DNA from 2 places in the uncultured Spongiibacter sp. genome. Region 1 is predicted to be linked to the other one. Evidence: predicted binding sites of a transcription regulator. Region 1 holds the regulator's gene; the other holds the start of a gene.
The links. Region 1 encodes sigma-54, which starts transcription at its own class of promoters, with help from an activator protein. Its sites were predicted from a motif close to TGGCACANNNNTTGCNNT; they were not measured.

Region 1 (4,253 bases):
TGGGAGTCGGTGCTCAGTGGATGCCGTCGACGGGTCTCGCTAAAACGCTTAATGAGCTTGTCGTCGCTGGCATCCAAAAAAAGAATACGCAAGCTGGCCAGGCTTCGAACTTGTTTGCACAGTTCTTGGAAGCGGGCGAGCTCCGTTTGTGAGTTTCTCGCATCGATACAGACAGCAACCTGCTGATGAACTTTCAGTGTGCTTTGAGAGAGTTCGGTAACGAGTGCGGGTAGCAGTGACACCGGCAGGTTGTCGATGGCGTAGAAACCTTCGTCTTCGAGCTGGTGCAGCGCCGTGCTTTTGCCCGAACCTGAGCGGCCGCTGAGAATAATAAGCTTCACGCCTAGCTCGCTACCGCACGTTCATAAAGACTGCTGTCGCTGTCTGCGCTGCGAAGCTGCTGGCGGAAAGCGTCATCGTTGAAGGCGTTGGCCAAGCTTGCCAACACTTTAATGTGTTCGTCGTGTGCTTCGGCAGGAACGATCAACGCAAACACTAAGTCCACGGGTTGATCGTCTATCGCTTCGAAGTCGATAGGCTCGGCAAGTTTAAGCAGCATGCCGGTAATTTCGGTGCACTGCTGGCTGCGACAGTGGGGAATCGCAACCCCGTGCCCGATACCTGTGCTTCCGAGTCGCTCGCGGGCGAGCAGTTCGTTGAACAGTTCGTCGGCGTTGAATTGCGCATTATCCTCACTGACAAAAATAGAAATTTGTTCCAGTAGGCGTTTCTTGCTGCCCACAGACGTACCGCAGTGGGTACGTCCGGGGCTGAGTATTGAATCAAGGGTCATGTTTACGTTTCCGGAACATCCCCGGGCCTTTAGTGGCCCAGGTTTTTCTCCTTGTGTTTAATAAGCTGGCGATCGAGCTTGTCGGTGAGGCTGTCGATGGCCGCGTACATATCCTCTGATTCACAGGTGGCGAACAGATCGGCGCCAGCCACATGTACGGTGGCTTCAGCTTTTTGAACCAGCTTTTCTACTGACAAGGTAACGTCGGTATTGGTGATATTGTCGAAGTGCCGTTGCAGCTTGGCGAGTTTGTTGTTGACGTAATCGCGAAGTGCCGGGGTAACTTCAACATGGTGACCACTGACGGTTATTTGCATATCTTGCTCCTTCATCGCTGAGAACATCCGGCGCCTCCCGGCGCGTTGTTTGGGCCTTTTGGGGCCTTATTAGACCAGTCTTTTCCGTTCGTTAGAGGGCGGAATGACTAGTGATTCCCTGTACTTTGCAATGGTTCGCCGGGCAACTTTGATGCCTTGCTCGGCCAACAGTTGGGTGATTTTGCTGTCGCTTAGCGGTTTTTTGGGATTTTCTGCGGCAATTAATTTTTTGATTAGTGCACGAATCGCCGTGGAGGAGCATTCTCCTCCGGTATCGGTCGAGACGTGGCTGGAGAAAAAATATTTGAGTTCGTAGATGCCTCTCGGGGTATGCATATATTTTTGCGTGGTAACCCGTGAGATCGTCGATTCATGCATGCTCACTGCATCGGCGATATCGTGGAGCACTAGCGGTTTCATCGCTTCGTCGCCGTACTCCAGGAATCCGCGCTGGTACTCAACAATCTTGGTGGCGACTTTCATCAGTGTTTCGTTGCGGCTCTGCAGACTTTTAATGAACCAGCGCGCTTCCTGGAGGTTGTCGCGAATATAGTCTTTGTCGCTGCTGGTGCCGCTGTCTTTGGCTAGCGATGCGTAGTGGCTGTTAATTTGTATTTTCGGGGCGATGTCCGGGTTTAACTCAACCAGCCAGCGGCCTTCTTTTTTGCTGACGAATACGTCTGGTACCACATACTCCGTTTCGTCGTTACCCACGCAGTCACCAGGAGTGGGGTTCAGCGTTTGAATGAGTGCCAGGGTGTCGCGCAGTTGGTCTTCTTTTAGCCGGCAGCGGCGCATGATTTGGTTGTAATCACGGTTGCCGAGCTGCGGCATATGCTGCTCGACAATCTGCAGCGCTTCAGTCAGGTATGGGGTGTCTGGGGAGAGCTGTCGAAGTTGAATCAGCAAGCATTCTTGAAGGTCCTGGCCGCCAACACCTGGGGGGTCAAACTGCTGGATGAGGTGAAGGACGGCATTCACTTCTTCTATTTCGATATCGTCGTCGTCGAAGGCGTCCACCAGCTCTTCGGGGCTGACGGTGAGCCGCCCTTTTTCATCGATCGCGTCGATGATGGCATCAGCGACGATGCGATCAAGTTCTGAAAGCCGGCTGAGGTTGAGTTGCCAGCGCAGGTGGTCCTGGAGCGACTCTGAGCTGCCGTGGCGATAGTCATTGTTGTAGTCGTCGTCGGCGCTACCGGCCGTGGAGGAGCTAGGTGCGGAGCTTTGGTAGACGTCTTCCCACTGGCTGTCTACCGGCAAATCTTCGGGGATGTCGCTGCGCTCGGCCCATTCACTGTCAGCGTCGTTGCTGGGCGCCTCCTCAGCAGAGGTCGTTTTGCTGTCAGCCTCATTGGCGTTACTTTCGCTCTGGCTGTTGCTGCTCTGGGGTTCCGGGCTGTCGCTGTCTTCCTCTACTTCCAGCAGGGGGTTGGAGTCCAGTGCCGACTGAATTTCCTGTTGAAGGTCGAGGGTGGAGAGCTGTAATAAACGAATCGCCTGTTGCAGCTGGGGCGTCATGGTCAGCTGCTGACCGACTTTTAGCTGGAGCGATTGTTTCATAGGCAATGACTTCTACTACAACCATACCTGAGGGATTAAATGCCGTTATGTAGCCATAAACGACGATGCTTCAGGGTCAGTGTAGTCCCGCAGCCGCACCGCTGCAATAGGCGTTTAAAGCAATTGCTGTGCCGATTTTTTGATCAAAGGGTAAATGTGTCGCCGAGGTAGATGTCCCGCACGATTTGGTTGTTGAGCACGGCCTCGGCATTGCCCTCAGCAACGATGCGACCTTCGCCAACTATGTAGGCTTTTTCGCAGATATCGAGGGTTTCTCGCACGTTGTGGTCGGTAATTAGGACGCCGATGCCGCGCGCCTGCAGGTGGCGAATAATCTGCTGAATATCGTTCACCGATATGGGGTCTACCCCGGCAAAGGGCTCGTCGAGCAGAATAAAACTGGGCTCGGTGGCCAGTGCTCGTGCAATTTCTACTCTGCGCCGTTCCCCGCCCGAGAGCGCCATACCCGGCGATTGGCGAATATGGGCAATGTGAAATTCTTGTAGCAGTGCATCGAGCTTTTCTTTGCGTTGCTTGCGGTTCAGGTCGCTGCGGGTCTCCAATATCGCCATGATGTTGTCAGCGACGCTCAGCTTCCGAAATATGGATGCTTCCTGAGGGAGGTAGCCGACGCCGTGTTTGGCCCGACCTTGGATGGAAAGCGGTGTCAGGTCTTTGTCGTCGAGCTGAATGCGGCCGCGGTCGGCGTTGACGATGCCGACGATCATGTAAAAACAGGTTGTTTTTCCCGCCCCGTTGGGACCCAACAAGCCGACTATTTCACCGCTGTTAATACTCAGGGAGACGTCTTTGATTACCTCTCTGCCTTTGTAGGCTTTAGCGAGGTTGCTGGCTTTCAATACGGGCATGTTAGCGGGGAGTCTCCGGGGTGTCGGGGGTGGTGCTTGGAGCAGGGCTATCGGTATCACTCACGCCCTGCTGAGGCTGTAGGGTCATTTGTACCCTGCCATCGAGTTTGTGGCTGCCGCCATCGGCAATGACCATTTGCTTGCGCCCGCTGTATACAATGCGATCGCCACTGATCTTGGAGCCCTGATGTCGGATGGTGGCATCTTTTTGCAGCAGGATTTCCTCGGCATTTAGGCTGTATTCTATGAGTCGGGCACTGGCGACCACGACGCCTTCCCCGGCGCGGGGTTGTTGCTCAAAATGGGCGGGGCTGCCATGGGCAATAACCTTGGTTACTTTTCTGTCAGCCTCGACAATAATCAGCTTGTCTGCGCGAATAATCAGGCTGCCCTGCGACATATTGACGTTGCCCGTGTAAATGCCGCGATTGTTTTCATAGGTGGCTTTATCTGAGCTGAGGTTGATGGCCTGGCGGCGGTCATCGGGCAAGCCGTGCACGCTGCTGGCGAGGCAGAGCAGGGCGCTAATAGCGAAGGTGCGTAGATTATTGCGGTTCATAGTGTCCTTTTACCTTCGCGAGCAGCTCGACTTTCTCGTTAACGAGGTCGGCCGTCATGCCCTCCGACTGGGTTTCGCCATTGGGTAGTTGCAGTCGCAGTGGCTGATCCGTTGCTACCAGGCTTTGCTCCAGGTCAATGCTGAGTTGCTCT
Region 2 (4,253 bases), on a different contig from region 1:
TCACCAGCGTGGCTCATGCCCAGCTATTAGCGACTCAGTGGTTGTGGCAATACAATAACGAGCGACCGAACTCGGCTATAGGCGGAGTACCCCCAGCCCAACTGCTAAAGACGGGCTAACCCTCTACTCATACAGACGGTTAAAAATGGGGGGATTACAGCCTGTTCCGTCTTGAGGTCTCTGGTCCACTGAACCGCGTCTAAAAAAGGCAATGCCTCGGAATAGTGGTAGCCTTGCGCATGGCTGGTATTTAGTGCCTTAGCCGCTTTTAGGTGCCCTATGTTTTCGATGCCTTCCATGACGACGCCTTTCCCTTGTGCTCTCCAGATAGCGATCTTGTGTTTGAGTTCTATGTACTCAGGATCTTTTCTGGGTGCAGAGAGAAATCGCTTGTCCAGTTTTATGTAGTCGAAGGGGATTGAAGCGGCCCTCACGTCGTTTGAGTACCCCATGCCGTAGTCGTCGATAGCGATTGCTGCGCCGTCATGGCGCAACCTATGAATTCGCTGGATCATTGAGGTAGTTAGGTAGGTGTCTACCTGCTCTGATATCTCAAGGCATATACCCTTGAGCTTATGCCGGCTCATCCTGGAGACCCAGCGGCAGTTTTCAGCAGAAAAGTCGGTAATTGCGACATTGACGAAAACAGCTAACGTCTGGAACCCAATGGAGCTTAAAGCTCTTTGAGTTGCTATGGCGCGCTGAATAGAGAGCTGGAAGTGCTTTAGCTGGGCGTCGTCGTTCCCACTTTTGTACAAATGAGCGCTAGGAGAGGAATTTGTAAACCCCAGCTCGGGGCAGCGTGAAAGTAGCTCGAAGCCGGTGCATAAGTTTGTCGATAACGAAACTATGGGCTGGAGGTAAAAGCTAAGAAGCTCATTCTCTAAAGCTTGAGTGAGCACATCGTCCATGATGCGGTATGTCCTTGTCGATTGTTTGTGGTGGTACTCTAATTAACGACCAAAGCACTGGTTTCTGATTTTTCTCTGAAGGGTGAGTCAAGGTTTTTTCGCCAGGTATTTTGCCGTGTGGCGATATTTGTGACGGGTGTCATAGTACATTGTTGTACTAATGGACAGGATATTTATTTTGTGAATTTTTATTATCCTGCGCGAGCCTTGATTTTTTGAACTTTTACTTGCTTGAATGCTGCTCCAGTTTGGTGCTGGAGCACTGCTATATTGGCCCATATTCGAGCGGCATAGCTGGGTCGGTAGGTGCACTGCTGTGTATTTTTTGTGCATCTTAACGACCTCCTGTTGGTTGCTTTCGAGTTTCCGGAGATCGCTAAGAGAAGTAATTTTAAGTGGAGCTATAGAGACGGATCACCGGGCAGTGACGGGCGGCGTCTGTGCTTTGTGGCTTGCTCGTAGGCGTAGCTGATACTAAACAATGTGGCCTCATCCCAGCGCCGGCCAAAAAATTCTATTCCAATCGGCAGTGCTGGTTGATCAGTTGAGAAACCGGCGGGCACGACAATAGAAGGCATGGCGGTGGTGCTGCTAAAGCCGCAGTTGTTCGTTTGTGATGTGCCGGTAATTCTTGCAGGTTGTTGGACCGGGGGGTAAACCAAGGCATCCAGGTCGAGTGCATCCATCTCGCTTTCAACGTAGTTGCGCAGTTCCTCACGTTTTTCGAGCTTTGCAATATAACTGGGCGAACTGGTATCTCTCGCTGCAAGGCTTGCACCAATGAGTGCCTCGATAAACGGGTGCACCAGACCACTGGTGAATATGTCGACGGTATCAGAGCGAGGGGCCGCGAAGCTCGCTAGGTATTCATCCATGTGATCGGCGAATTCCTGAACAATAAGCGTATTGGAAATATCCTCAAACTCGGGAAGGGTTATTGGATCAATAATTTCAGCACCTGCAGCCGCTAAGTCGATCAGTGCCTGGTCTAGCACAGCATTCACGTCGGCATTGTCGCCAAAGGCGTTGGTACCGCCATAGCTGCGCAACACGCCAATGCGCTTTCCTTTCAGGCCATCTTTGTCCAGGGAGTCCAGATAGCTCGCTGGCTGCCGGCGTTCTGCGGCATGGGTTCTTGGGTCTGCCGGATCTACCGCTGCCATGCTATCCAGCATCAACGCGGCGTCACGAACGGTTCGGGTGATGGGGCCCCCTACATCCATGGTGTGAGAGAGTGGCACTAGGCCATCTTGTGACACTAATCCAACGGTGGAGCGCACGCCGACAAGGGAGTTGTTGGAGGGCGGTAGGCGTATTGAGGCGCAGGTATCGGAGCCGGTACCAAGCAGGCCGAAGTTGGCGGCAATGGCGGCTGCACTGCCGCCACTGGAGCCGCCGGCGTCTTTGGTGGTGTCATAGGGCGTGCCAATTCGCAAAGAGACGCTGTTAAAACTTTGTATCCAGAATGCGTATTCGCTCATGCCGGCTTTGCCCAAAATAAGTGCGCCGGCCTCTCGCAGTCGGGCAACAGTAAAGGCATCGTCAGGTGGCTGGGAGCCTGCGAGTGCGCGTGACGATGCGGTGGTTGGGAAGTCGTAGGTATCGAAGAGGTCCTTTAATAAAACGGGTGCGCAGTGCAGCGGCCCGGTGAGGCCGTCTTTTTCGAAGGCCTCATCAAGTGCTGTGGCCTGTTCGCGCCACTGGGGGTTAATGCTAACGATACTATTGATGGGTAGGCCGGTTGCTGGATTATTGTCGAGCCGTTCTATGCGCTCAATGTACTTTTCGGCTAAGCCTACGCAGCTAAGCGCTTGGCCGGATTCATCAACTTGTTCACCGCGAAAGCCTGCATGGATATCCGCCACTGTGGCCTCAAGCAGTTCAAAGGTTGTTGGCGCGGGAGTATCTGGCAGCGAACCGGTGGTTGAGGAACTGGAGCCTCCACCGCAAGCACTAATAACTGCTACTGAGATGGCGAGAGAGGTGGATGAAAAGACGCGCTTGATACTCGGTCGCATTTAAAATTTCCTCGGTTGGTTAAAGTCTGGTTTTATCTAGCAATAATGGTGCCACCGAGTTGGACGATTCGCGGCTTGGTTTTAGTGGTAGGTCGGGTGTTGGGGGCTAAAATGAAGGGGAGATTTCATTAAATAAGCAGATTATTCGCGGTCAGGCCCGCTATCCTACGAGTCATGGGATCATGTTTTTGTAGGAGAGACTTAAGTCGCGAAGGTTCGGGGCGCTGAGCTATGGCCGATGGTGCATATAGCATTGGGCTCTGTTGAGGCTTCCCATCGCGGTTAAAACCGCTCCTACAAGTGGGGCGAGGTGTTTTTGTAGCACAGTGTGGCCCCTTGTAGGAGCCCGCCTGAGGGCGACCTGAGCGAACGGTAGGGGCTGCGTATCGTTCGCGGTCAGGCCCGCCTACCCAAAACATTCCCTGCGGTCATGGGGCACGCTGTCCTACGAGTCACGGTGTCGTGTATTTGTAGGAGCGACTTACCCAAGGCGCTCCCTGCAGTCGCGGGGCACGCTGTTAGTCGCGAATGGTGCGAAGCGCTTAGCTATGGCCCACAGCGCTGATGGCGATGAGCGCTGTTGGAGCCCTTATCGCGGTTAAAACCGCTACCCAAAGCACTCCCTGTGGTCGCGGGGCACGCTGTCCTACAAAGGCGGCGGTACGCTGTTCTCCAGGTGGTGCAGGTTTGTCGCGTTCAGGCCCGCTTTCTAATCATTTATTTGGGTTCGATGGCGCGGAGTTCTCGGCCAACGACGAGGAGTGCGCCGAGTAGACCAAGGCCGGCAGCGCTGGCCCACATTATCAGGCTATCGAGTACACCGAGGCCGAGCAGGCTGAAGCTGCTGTTGTAGAGCCCGGCGAGTTCTTTGACCGGGCCGCTTAGCCAGAGCAGGCTGGAGGCGAGTAGTAACCAGGCGAGTAGTCCGCCGAACAGGCCGTACCAGAAGCCCATGTACAGGAAGGGGCGGCGGACGAAGGCGTTAGTGCCGCCGACCAGTTTCACAACCAGAATTTCGTCGCGGCGGTTTTCGATGGCCAGTTTGATGGTGTTGCCCACGATAAGCAGCACGCCTGCCGCGAGCATGGCGGCGAGGGCCAGGGTGAGGCGGCGGCTGATATCGGTAATGCGGTTCAGGCGTTGCAGCCACTCCATGTCCAGCTTGACCAGGTCGGCCTGCGGCAGTGCGTTTAGCTGGTCGCGCAGGGCTTCTATTTTTTCAGGGCTGCTGTTTTCTGCGGTGGGGCTCAGTACCAGAACGCCGGGCAGGGGGTTGCTGTCCAGCTGGTCGAGCACGTCGCCAAAGCCGCTGCGGCGACGGAAT

Region 2: a site for sigma-54 is predicted at 2,966-2,983, ahead of ABNS66_RS14450 (amidase family protein). Genes of this name have one in related genera too.

Annotation. Positions count from the first base shown of each region.
Region 1 is NZ_CAXGPO010000025.1:18,085-22,337, reverse strand. Features, by position in the region: gene rapZ (RNase adapter RapZ) at 1-341, opposite strand, end outside; gene ptsN (PTS IIA-like nitrogen regulatory protein PtsN) at 344-793, opposite strand; gene raiA (ribosome-associated translation inhibitor RaiA) at 823-1,110, opposite strand; gene ABNS66_RS11370 (RNA polymerase factor sigma-54) at 1,180-2,673, opposite strand; gene lptB (LPS export ABC transporter ATP-binding protein) at 2,817-3,542, opposite strand; gene lptA (lipopolysaccharide transport periplasmic protein LptA) at 3,544-4,101, opposite strand; gene lptC (LPS export ABC transporter periplasmic protein LptC) at 4,088-4,253, opposite strand, start outside.
Region 2 is NZ_CAXGPO010000044.1:4,782-9,034, forward strand. Features, by position in the region: one part of gene ABNS66_RS14440 (IS3 family transposase) at 1-119, shown strand, start outside; gene ABNS66_RS14445 (EAL domain-containing protein) at 105-911, opposite strand; gene ABNS66_RS14450 (amidase family protein) at 1,313-2,929, opposite strand; gene ftsX (permease-like cell division protein FtsX) at 3,647-4,253, opposite strand, start outside.